One region of the Streptomyces sp. SCPE 10 genome, then DNA from elsewhere that is predicted to be linked to it. Evidence: riboswitches for the same ligand, from Rfam matches in the RefSeq annotation. Region 1 holds a riboswitch; the other holds the start of a gene.
The links. A riboswitch is a leader RNA that binds a small molecule or an ion and turns the genes downstream of it on or off. The one in region 1 is predicted to bind ZMP and ZTP.
Positions count from the first base shown of each region.

Region 2: it holds a riboswitch for ZMP and ZTP, as region 1 does, so the genes downstream of both, ACSP97_RS21960 (glycine hydroxymethyltransferase) here and ACSP97_RS33900 (bifunctional 5,10-methylenetetrahydrofolate dehydrogenase/5,10-methenyltetrahydrofolate cyclohydrolase) in region 1, are expected to answer to the same signal.

Region 1 covers NZ_CP197069.1:7,462,390-7,466,787, forward strand. The annotation lists gene ACSP97_RS33895 (alcohol dehydrogenase) at 260-1,285, shown strand; gene ACSP97_RS33900 (bifunctional 5,10-methylenetetrahydrofolate dehydrogenase/5,10-methenyltetrahydrofolate cyclohydrolase) at 1,385-2,245, opposite strand; ZMP/ZTP riboswitch at 2,271-2,351, opposite strand; gene ACSP97_RS33905 (hypothetical protein) at 2,369-2,587, opposite strand; gene ACSP97_RS33910 (nuclear transport factor 2 family protein) at 2,575-2,940, opposite strand; gene ACSP97_RS33915 (hypothetical protein) at 3,114-3,416, shown strand; gene ACSP97_RS33920 (acyltransferase domain-containing protein) at 3,440-4,213, opposite strand.
Region 2 covers NZ_CP197069.1:4,717,503-4,721,900, forward strand. The annotation lists gene ACSP97_RS21950 (glutathionylspermidine synthase family protein) at 1-636, shown strand, start outside; gene ACSP97_RS21955 (fascin domain-containing protein) at 684-2,135, opposite strand; ZMP/ZTP riboswitch at 2,274-2,363, shown strand; gene ACSP97_RS21960 (glycine hydroxymethyltransferase) at 2,396-3,841, shown strand; gene trpS (tryptophan--tRNA ligase) at 3,912-4,398, shown strand, end outside.

The DNA.
Region 1 (4,398 bases):
GACCGTGCGGGCAGGAGTCGGAATCAGCCGGTCCGGCGTGATGTAGGTCACTCTATGACCGTGCCGGAGGCCCGGCGAGTGCTACGCCTCCGACTTGTTGAGCGTTCACCTATCGCCGTCGGCGGGATCGTCCGGGACGCCCGTTCGGCGCGCGCGACGGGGCCGGAACTGGTCTGCTGGGGTGGGGGCGGCCGCCGTACCCCGTGCCGCGCCCCGTTCGCCCGTGCCCGTTGCGCGCACCCTTTCTCCGGAGAGACCCATGAGTAGCTATCGAGTCGCCCAAGTGGCCGCACCGAACGGCACCTTCGAGCTGGTCGAGCGCGAGGTGCCGCAGCCGGGGCCCGGCCATGTGCGGATCGCCGTCGAGGCGTGCGGCGTCTGCCACAGCGACGCCCTCTTCGTCGGCGGCGGACTGCCGGGCGTGACGTTCCCCGACGTGCCGGGGCACGAGATCGCCGGGCGGATCGAGGAGCTGGGCGAGGGGGTGCGTGAACGCGGCTGGCAGACCGGCGACCGGGTGGCCGTGGGCTGGTTCGGCGGCAGCTGCGGCCACTGCGGTCCCTGCCGCGAGGGCGACTTCATCGTGTGCGACAACCTGAAGGTGCCGGGCTGGACCTACGACGGCGGTTTCGCCGAGAAGGTGATCGCGCCCGTCGACGCCCTGGCCCGGATCCCCGAGGCGCTGGCCGCGAGCGACGCCGGGCCGCTGGCCTGCGCCGGCGTGACCACGTTCAACGGGCTGCGCCGCAGCCCCGGCCGACCGGGAGACCTGGTCGCGGTGCTCGGCCTCGGCGGCCTCGGACACCTCGGGGTGCAGTACGCGGTCGCGATGGGCTTCGAGACCGTGGCGATCGCCCGGGGGCCGCAGAAGGCCGACTTCGCCCGTCAGCTCGGCGCCCACCACTACGTCGACAGCACCTCCGCCACCCCGGTCGCCGAGGCGCTGCAGGCCCTGGGCGGCGCCAAGGTCGTCCTCGCCACCGCGGGGAACTCGGAGGCCATCTCGGCCACCGTGGACGGCCTCGCCCCCCGCGGGGAGCTGGTCGCCATCGGCGCCGACACCGCGCCCCTGGACATCAGCCCGGCCCAGCTCCTCATGGCCGGCCGGGTCGTCCGCGGCCACCCGTCCGGCACCTCGAAGGACGTGGAGGACACCATGGCCTTCAGCGTGCTGCACGGCATCCGCCCCATGACGGAGAAGACCCCGCTCGGTGACGCCGACGCCGCGTTCCAGAAGATGCTGGCCGGGAGGGCGCGGTTCCGGATGGTGCTCACCATGGAGTGAAGCGGTCGGGGTCTCTTCTCGGGGCGGGGCGGCGGAGACCGGACCGGTCCGGTCCGGGGGCGCCGGGTGCCGCACCCTGCGCCCCGAGCCGTCCGTTCCTCAGGCCGTCGCGAGGCGGGCGGTGGCCGTCTCCGCGGCGGTGACCGTCTGCTCCAGCAGCGTGGCGATGGTCATCGGGCCGACGCCGCCGGGCACCGGGGTGATCAACGAGGCCCGCTCCACGGCCGAGTCGAAGTCGACGTCGCCGACGTTGCCCGGGTTGTAGCCGGCGTCGATCACGACCGCCCCCGGCTTGATGTCCTGGCCCCGGATCAGCCGCGGCCGGCCGACCGCCGCGACGACGATGTCCGCCTCGCGCACCGCCGTCGACAGATCCCGGGTGCGCGAGTGGCAGTACGTCACCGTCGCGTCCCGCGCCAGCAGCAGCATGCCCACCGGCTTGCCGAGGATCGCGCTGCGGCCCACCACCACGGCCCGCTTCCCGGCCGGGTCGACGCCGTACTCGTCGAGCAGCCGCAGGATGCCGCCCGGCATGCAGGACACGAAGCCCGGCAGGCCGAAGCTCATGGTGGCGAAGGAGGCGAAGGTGACGCCGTCGACGTCCTTCTGAGGCGCGATCGCCTCGAACGCGGCCCGCTCGTCGACGTGTTCGCCCACCGGGTGCTGGAGCAGGATGCCGTGCACCTCCGGGTCCTCCGACAACTCCCGCAGCGTGCCCACCAGTTCCCCGGTGGTCGTGGTGGCGGGCAGGGCCACGTGGCGGGAGGCGATGCCGGCCTTGCGGCAGCGGTTCTGCTTCATCCGGACGTAGGTGACGGACGCCGGGTCCTCACCGACCAGCACGGTGGCGAGACAGGGAACGACGCCGGTGCGCGCCGTGAGTTCCGCGGCCCGGCGCGCGGTGTCCTCCACGATGCGACGGGCGAGGGCGGTTCCGTCCATGAGACGGGCCTGGGTCATGCGGCACACTCCTGAGCTGGATCGAGTCTCTCGCCCAGGCGCGCGGCATCCACCACGGGCCGCTCCCCGGTGGTGCTCCACCTCAGCGCCAGTCACGGCCCGCGTACAGACTAACCGAGGCGTTCACGGGCGCTGCCGGCGCCGGGCGCGCGGCAGCGGAGCCCGCGGGCGCAGCGTCCTCAGCGCGGACCGCAGCAGGGCCGCGGACATCGGCAGGCTCGCCGCGAAGACCGGCCCCCGCCGCCGGGGCCGCGCCCGCCCCAGGCCCGCGCGAGCCGAGAACGACCAGGTCAGCCGGGTGCTGACCTGGAACCGCGCAAACCGTCTGCCTACTCGTCCCATGCCTGGATCAGGATCTGCCGGGAGATCTTCCCGTCCCGCAGTGTGATCATGGACTCGGCGAGAACCTTGGTGCCGTCCCCGTACTGGCAGGACTCGGTGAACGCGGCGTGATCGCCCTGGACCACGCACTGGTCCAGCTTGTGCGTCATGTCGCGGCGGTAGATGTCGTCCAGCATCTCGGCGATCTCGCCGCGGCCGTGCAGCACCCGGGGGTGGCTCGGCTGGGCGTTGTGGTCGACGATGCGGACCTCCGCGTCGTCCGCGTACAGGGCCAGCAGGGTGTTCCCGGTGGTTCCCTCGATGCCCCGGCGCAGTGTCTCGGTGTCGAAGGCGGAACCCGTAGCACTGCCCATGGTGACCTCCTCAAGACGCTCACGGCCCGCCGCGCGGCCGGGCCGCAGGGGCCCCGTCTTCGAGACTCCTCCGGCCCGGCGGCCTCGGCAAGCGCACGGGGCCGGCTCCGCCTCACGGGTGAGCGGGGGCCGCCGCCCGTGTCCGGCCGGGGACCGCCGCCGTTGCTGAGGGCATGAAGTCAACACGCCGTATCGTCGCCGCCCTCGGCCTCGCCGCCGGGGTCACCGGCCTGGCCGCCCCCCTCGCCGCGGCCGACGCGAGCGCCGCGCACCCCGGGCGGCTCAACCCCATGACCGTGCTCGACACGGTCACCGCAGGCGACCTGCCCGCGGAGCAGCGGGCGCGGATGCCGAAGGTCTCCGAGCAGCTCAAGTCCCTGAACCAGGTGAGCGAGCTGAACCGCCTCGGCGAGCTGCACCAGATCACCGACCTCGTGGCACCGGTGACGGGCCTGCTGCCGGCCGTACAGGCCTGACCCACCGGCCCGAACCGTCCTCGTCAGGCCCGCCCGCTTCCGAGGCGCGTGTCGCGGTCCGCCGCCAGCACCGCCCAGTCCCGCGCCACGGCACGGGCCGAGCCGGCGGCGGTGCCCGGCGGCAGACAGCCGGGGAGCGCGCGGGTCAGGCCGTCCTCCCGGCCCAGCTCCAGCCAGGTACGCACCCCCTCCCGGTGCAGCAGGGCGGCCGCGTCCGCGAACCGGGACGGCGCCGCGGACAGCCAGAACCCCGGATCGGCGGTCTCGGCGGCCACCGGGCGGGCGGTGACGTCGGAGACCAGGGGCAGCCGCGGCGGGCGGGGATGGAGCGTGGCGAGCGTACGGCCGTACGCGGCCAGCAGCTCGCCCGGCGCTCCGTCGCCGCGCGCGCCGTCCAGCAGCCGGGCCAGCGTGCCGACCGCGTGGCACGCGTCCGGGAGGGAGAAGACCCCGGCGGCGTACGCGGCGGCCATCCGTCCGGCCGCGTGCCCGAACAGCACATCGGGCCGCACACCCCAGCCGCGCAGCAGCCGGTACTGCGCCACCTGGAGCGCGAAGACCGCGGGGCCCGCGAACGGCACCCGGTCCAGCAGCGCCGACGCCCGGGTGCCGGGGGCCGCGAACATCACTGACTTCAGCGGCAGTTGCAGATACGGGTCCAGACGCCCGCACACCTCGTCCAGCGTCTTCGCGAACAGCGGGAACGCCGCCGCCAGTTCACGGCCCGTCCCGGGCAGCGGCGAGTCACCGGCCGAGAACAGGAATGCGGTACGCCCCGTGTGGCCATCAGCGAGCATGCCTCCATTGAGGCACGGCCGGACGGGCGCACACACCAGGCGATTCCCTGCGCCCCGCAAAGAGATTGCCATCACCGTCGGTCCCCGGACGCCGCGGTCGCGGTCAGGCTCCGTCGGCGTGCCCGGCGGCCCACCGGTGGAAAGATCAACGGTCACCGCCGTGGCCCGTCCCGTCCCTGGTCGCA
Region 2 (4,398 bases), 2.7 Mb from region 1:
GCCGACGAGCTGGGCGAGGACCTGATGACGGTCGCCTATCTGAAGGAGACCGCGCAGCAGGCGGGCCTGGAGACCGACTGGCTCGCCATGGAGGAGATCGGCTGGGACACCCTCTCCGGCCGTTTCGTGGACAACCGGCTCCGGTTCATCCGCAGCATCTTCAAGCTCTACCCGTGGGAGTGGCTCACCACCGACGCCTTCGGCGGGCATGTGCTGGACACCCTCGACAACGGCGGCGGCAGCGGCAGCACCCTGTGGATCGAGCCGGCCTGGAAAATGCTCCTGAGCAACAAGGCCCTGCTGGCCGTCCTCTGGGAGCTGTACCCCGGCCACCCCAACCTGCTCCCCGCCCACCTCGACGGCCCGCGCGACCTCGCCGCCACCGGCTACGTGGCCAAACCCCTGCTGGGCCGCGAGGGCGAGGGCATCACCCTGCACCCGCCGGGCAGCGCGTCCGCGACGCGCCCCGATGCCTGCTGCTACCAGCAACTCGCCCCGCTGCCCGTCTTCGACGGCAACCACGTCGTCCTCGGCGCCTGGGTCGTCGACGGCGAACCGGCGGGCCTCGGCATCCGCGAGTCGGCGGGTCCCGTCACCGACGAGTACGCCCGCTTCCTGCCGCACGTGATCCTCTGAGGAACCGGCCCCTCCGGTGGACGGAGGGGCCGGCGGGCGGAGCCGGCTCAGAAGGTGACGGTCGCGTGGATCACTCGGTGGTCGGAGAGCCCCGGGTCCACGACCTCGCAGCCGTACGACGGGCCGACCGGACCGAAGATGTAGTCGATCTTGTTGTTGCCGTCGGTGGGCGCACCGGTGTGCGCCGCGTCCGGGGTCGCCTGACCGCACTCCTGGTGACCGGAGTACAGGGTGTCGAGGTAGGACACGTCCGCCGTGGTCGTGTTCAGGTCGCCGCCGTAGAAGGCCGTGTACCCGGCGCCCTGCAGGCCGTCCACGATGGACCGCAGCGCGGCGGCCTGCTCCTTGCGCTTGCTGCCGTCGGGGTCGTCGCCGGCCTCCTTGCCGTTGGCGTCGAGGTAGTGGCCGCTGCTGAGGTGCGCGTCGCAGTAGACCGTGCCGTCCTCGGGGACGGTGGCGCACAGCGCGGGCCGCTGTTCCTTGCCGGCGGGGGAGGGCAGCGTGTACCCGCGGTACCAGGTGTTGGTGTCCTTGACCGCGAGGGCGATGCCGAAGGAGCCGCGGTCGGTGCCGCTGGTGCTGTCCATGCAGGTCTTCTGGGCCATGAGCGTCGGATCGGTCGACCCGTCCGCGTCGACGACCTTGTAGTACGTGGGCGCGAACCGCACGTCCCAGCCGCCGCCGAGCCGGCTCTCCAGCTGGAGTTCCAGCGGCTTGACCGCCTTCTCGCAGATCTCCTGGAAGAAGACCGCCTCCGGCCGGTGGCCGAGCGAACCGGCCAGGTCACCGGCGACACCGGAGGCGACCGTGTCCGCGTCGGCGTACTGGAGCTTGCACGCCGCGCTCGTGTTGTTGTTCGCGCACAGGTTCCACGAGGCGATGTCGTGCCGTCCCGAGGCCTTCACGGCCGATGCGGGCGGCGCCGTCGTGTCGCCGGTGCCGCCGACCTTCTCGAAGGTGAACCGCTCCCAGCTGCCGACCGTGCTGGAACGGGCGCGCAGCAGACCCTGGTCGCCGCCGGTGTAGTTGAACTCGGCCGTGACGTAGAGGCCGTTGGCGGCGGACTTCAGCGCGTACGTGCCGTCGCTCTGCGGGACGACGTAGAAGCGCTCCCAGGAGCCGGTGTTGGTGCCCCGGGCGCGCAGCATGCCCGCCTGGCTGCCGGTGGTGCCGATCTCCGAGGTGACGTAGAGGCCGTTCTCCTCGTTGCGCAGCGTGATGGTCGTGCCGTAGCCCACGCCGGAGATGTTGTCGGTGTGCAGGCTGAAGGTCTCCCAGCTGCCGACGGAGGTCGAGCGGGCCCGCAGCTTGCCGTTCTGGTCGCCGGAGTCGTTCACCTCGGCGGCGATGTAGAGACCGTTCACCTTGAGGGCCCAGCGCTGGCCGGTGGAGGACGGCGGTGCCGACGCCGCGAACGCGGACGACACCGGCAGGGCCACCACCCCGGTGACCGCGGCCAGGACCGCCACGAGCAGCAGACAGAGTCTTCGCATCTTCATCCAAGCTTCAGAAGTGAGTTTGATTTCCGAACCGGATGATCTTGGAGGCGGGACGCCGGACCGGCAAGCGGTTTTCCGGCCGCCCTCGCCCGCATGGTGGACGTCGGATCTTGCGCCCCGCGCCCGCCCGGTACGCTGAGCACGGGCCGTGACTGGCGCGCTGGGATGGGACGGACCATCGGGGAGCGGCCTCGCGGGAAAACAGTGCCGTGCGCCTGGGCCGAACGTGAACGCTGAACGCACACCGTCCGGAGGTCCCCATGCCAGAGCCCCTGTCCACCGAGTCCACCGCCTTCCGCGCCGCCCTCGACGTGGTCCGCGCCGTGGAGCCGCGGGTCGCCGACGCCATCGGCCAGGAGGTCACCGACCAGCGCGCGATGCTCAAGCTGATCGCCTCGGAGAACTACGCCTCGCCGGCCACCCTCCTCGCGATGGGCAACTGGTTCAGCGACAAGTACGCCGAGGGCACCGTCGGCCGCCGCTTCTACGCCGGCTGCCGCAACGTCGACACCGTCGAGTCCGTGGCCGCCGAGCACGCCCGGGAACTCTTCGGCGCCCGGCACGCCTACGTCCAGCCGCACTCCGGCATCGACGCCAACCTCGTCGCCTTCTGGGCCGTGCTCGCCGACCGCGTCGAGGTCCCCTTCCTGGAGAAGGCCGGCGCCCGCCAGGTCAACGACCTCACCGACGCCGACTGGGCCGAGCTGCGCCAGGCCTTCGGCAACCAGCGGATGCTCGGCATGTCCCTGGACGCCGGCGGCCACCTCACCCACGGCTTCCGCCCCAACATCTCCGGCAAGATGTTCGACCAGCGCTCCTACGGCACCGACCCGGCCACCGGCCTCATCGACTACGAGGCCCTGCGCGCCCAGGCCCGCGAGTTCAAGCCGCTGATCATCGTCGCGGGCTACTCGGCCTACCCCCGCCTGGTGAACTTCCGGATCATGCGCGAGATCGCCGACGAGGTCGGCGCGACCCTCATGGTCGACATGGCCCACTTCGCCGGCCTCGTCGCCGGCAAGGTCCTCACCGGCGACTTCGACCCGGTCCCGCACGCCCAGATCGTCACCACCACCACCCACAAGTCGCTGCGCGGCCCGCGCGGCGGCATGGTGCTGTGCGACGACTCCCTCAAGGACCAGGTCGACCGCGGCTGCCCGATGGTCCTCGGCGGCCCGCTGCCGCACGTCATGGCCGCCAAGGCGGTCGCCCTGGCCGAGGCCCGGCAGCCCTCCTTCCAGGACTACGCCCGGCGGATCGTGGACAACTCCCGCGCGCTCGCCGAGGGCCTGATGCGGCGGGGCGCCACCCTCGTCACCGGCGGCACCGACAACCACCTCAACCTGATCGACGTCGCCGGCTCCTACGGCCTCACCGGCCGTCAGGCCGAGGCCGCGCTCCTCGACTCCGGCATCGTCACCAACCGCAACGCCATCCCGGCCGACCCCAACGGCGCCTGGTACACCTCCGGCATCCGCATCGGCACCCCCGCCCTGACCACCCGCGGCCTCGGCACGGCGGAGATGGACGAGGTGGCGGGCCTGATCGACCGCGTGCTGACCACCACCGAGCCGGGCACCACCAAGTCGGGCGCCCCGAGCAAGGCCGCCCACGTGCTGGACGAGAAGGTCGCGCAGGAGATCGCCCAGCGGGCGACGGACCTGGTGTCGGGCTTCCCGCTCTACCCGGAAGTCGACCTGGGCTGAGCCGCGCCGGTGGGGCGGGGGAGACCGCGCCCCACCTCAGGGGCCGGTGCCACCCTCGGCCGATGAGACAATGGGGGACATGGCCTCTGCTGAAAAGCCTCGCGTGCTCTCCGGTATCCAGCCCACCGCCGGCTCGTTCCACCTCGGCAACTACCTCGGCGCCGTCCGCCAGTGGGTGTCGCTCCAGGAGAGTCACGACGCCTTCTACATGGTCGTCGACCTGCACGCGATCACGGTCCCGCAGGACCCGAAGGAACTGCGGGCCAACACCCGCCTGGCCGCCGCCCAGCTGCTCGCCGCCGGCCTGGACCCGGACCGCTGCACCCTGTTCGTGCAGAGCCACGTCCCGGAGCACGCCGAGCTGGCCTGGGTGATGAACTGCCTCACCGGCTTCGGCGAGGCGAGCCGGATGACCCAGTTCAAGGACAAGTCCGCCAAGCAGGGCGCCGAGCGGGCCTCCGTGGGCCTGTTCACCTATCCGATCCTCCAGGTCGCGGACATCCTGCTGTACCAGGCCAACGAGGTGCCGGTCGGCGAGGACCAGCGCCAGCACATCG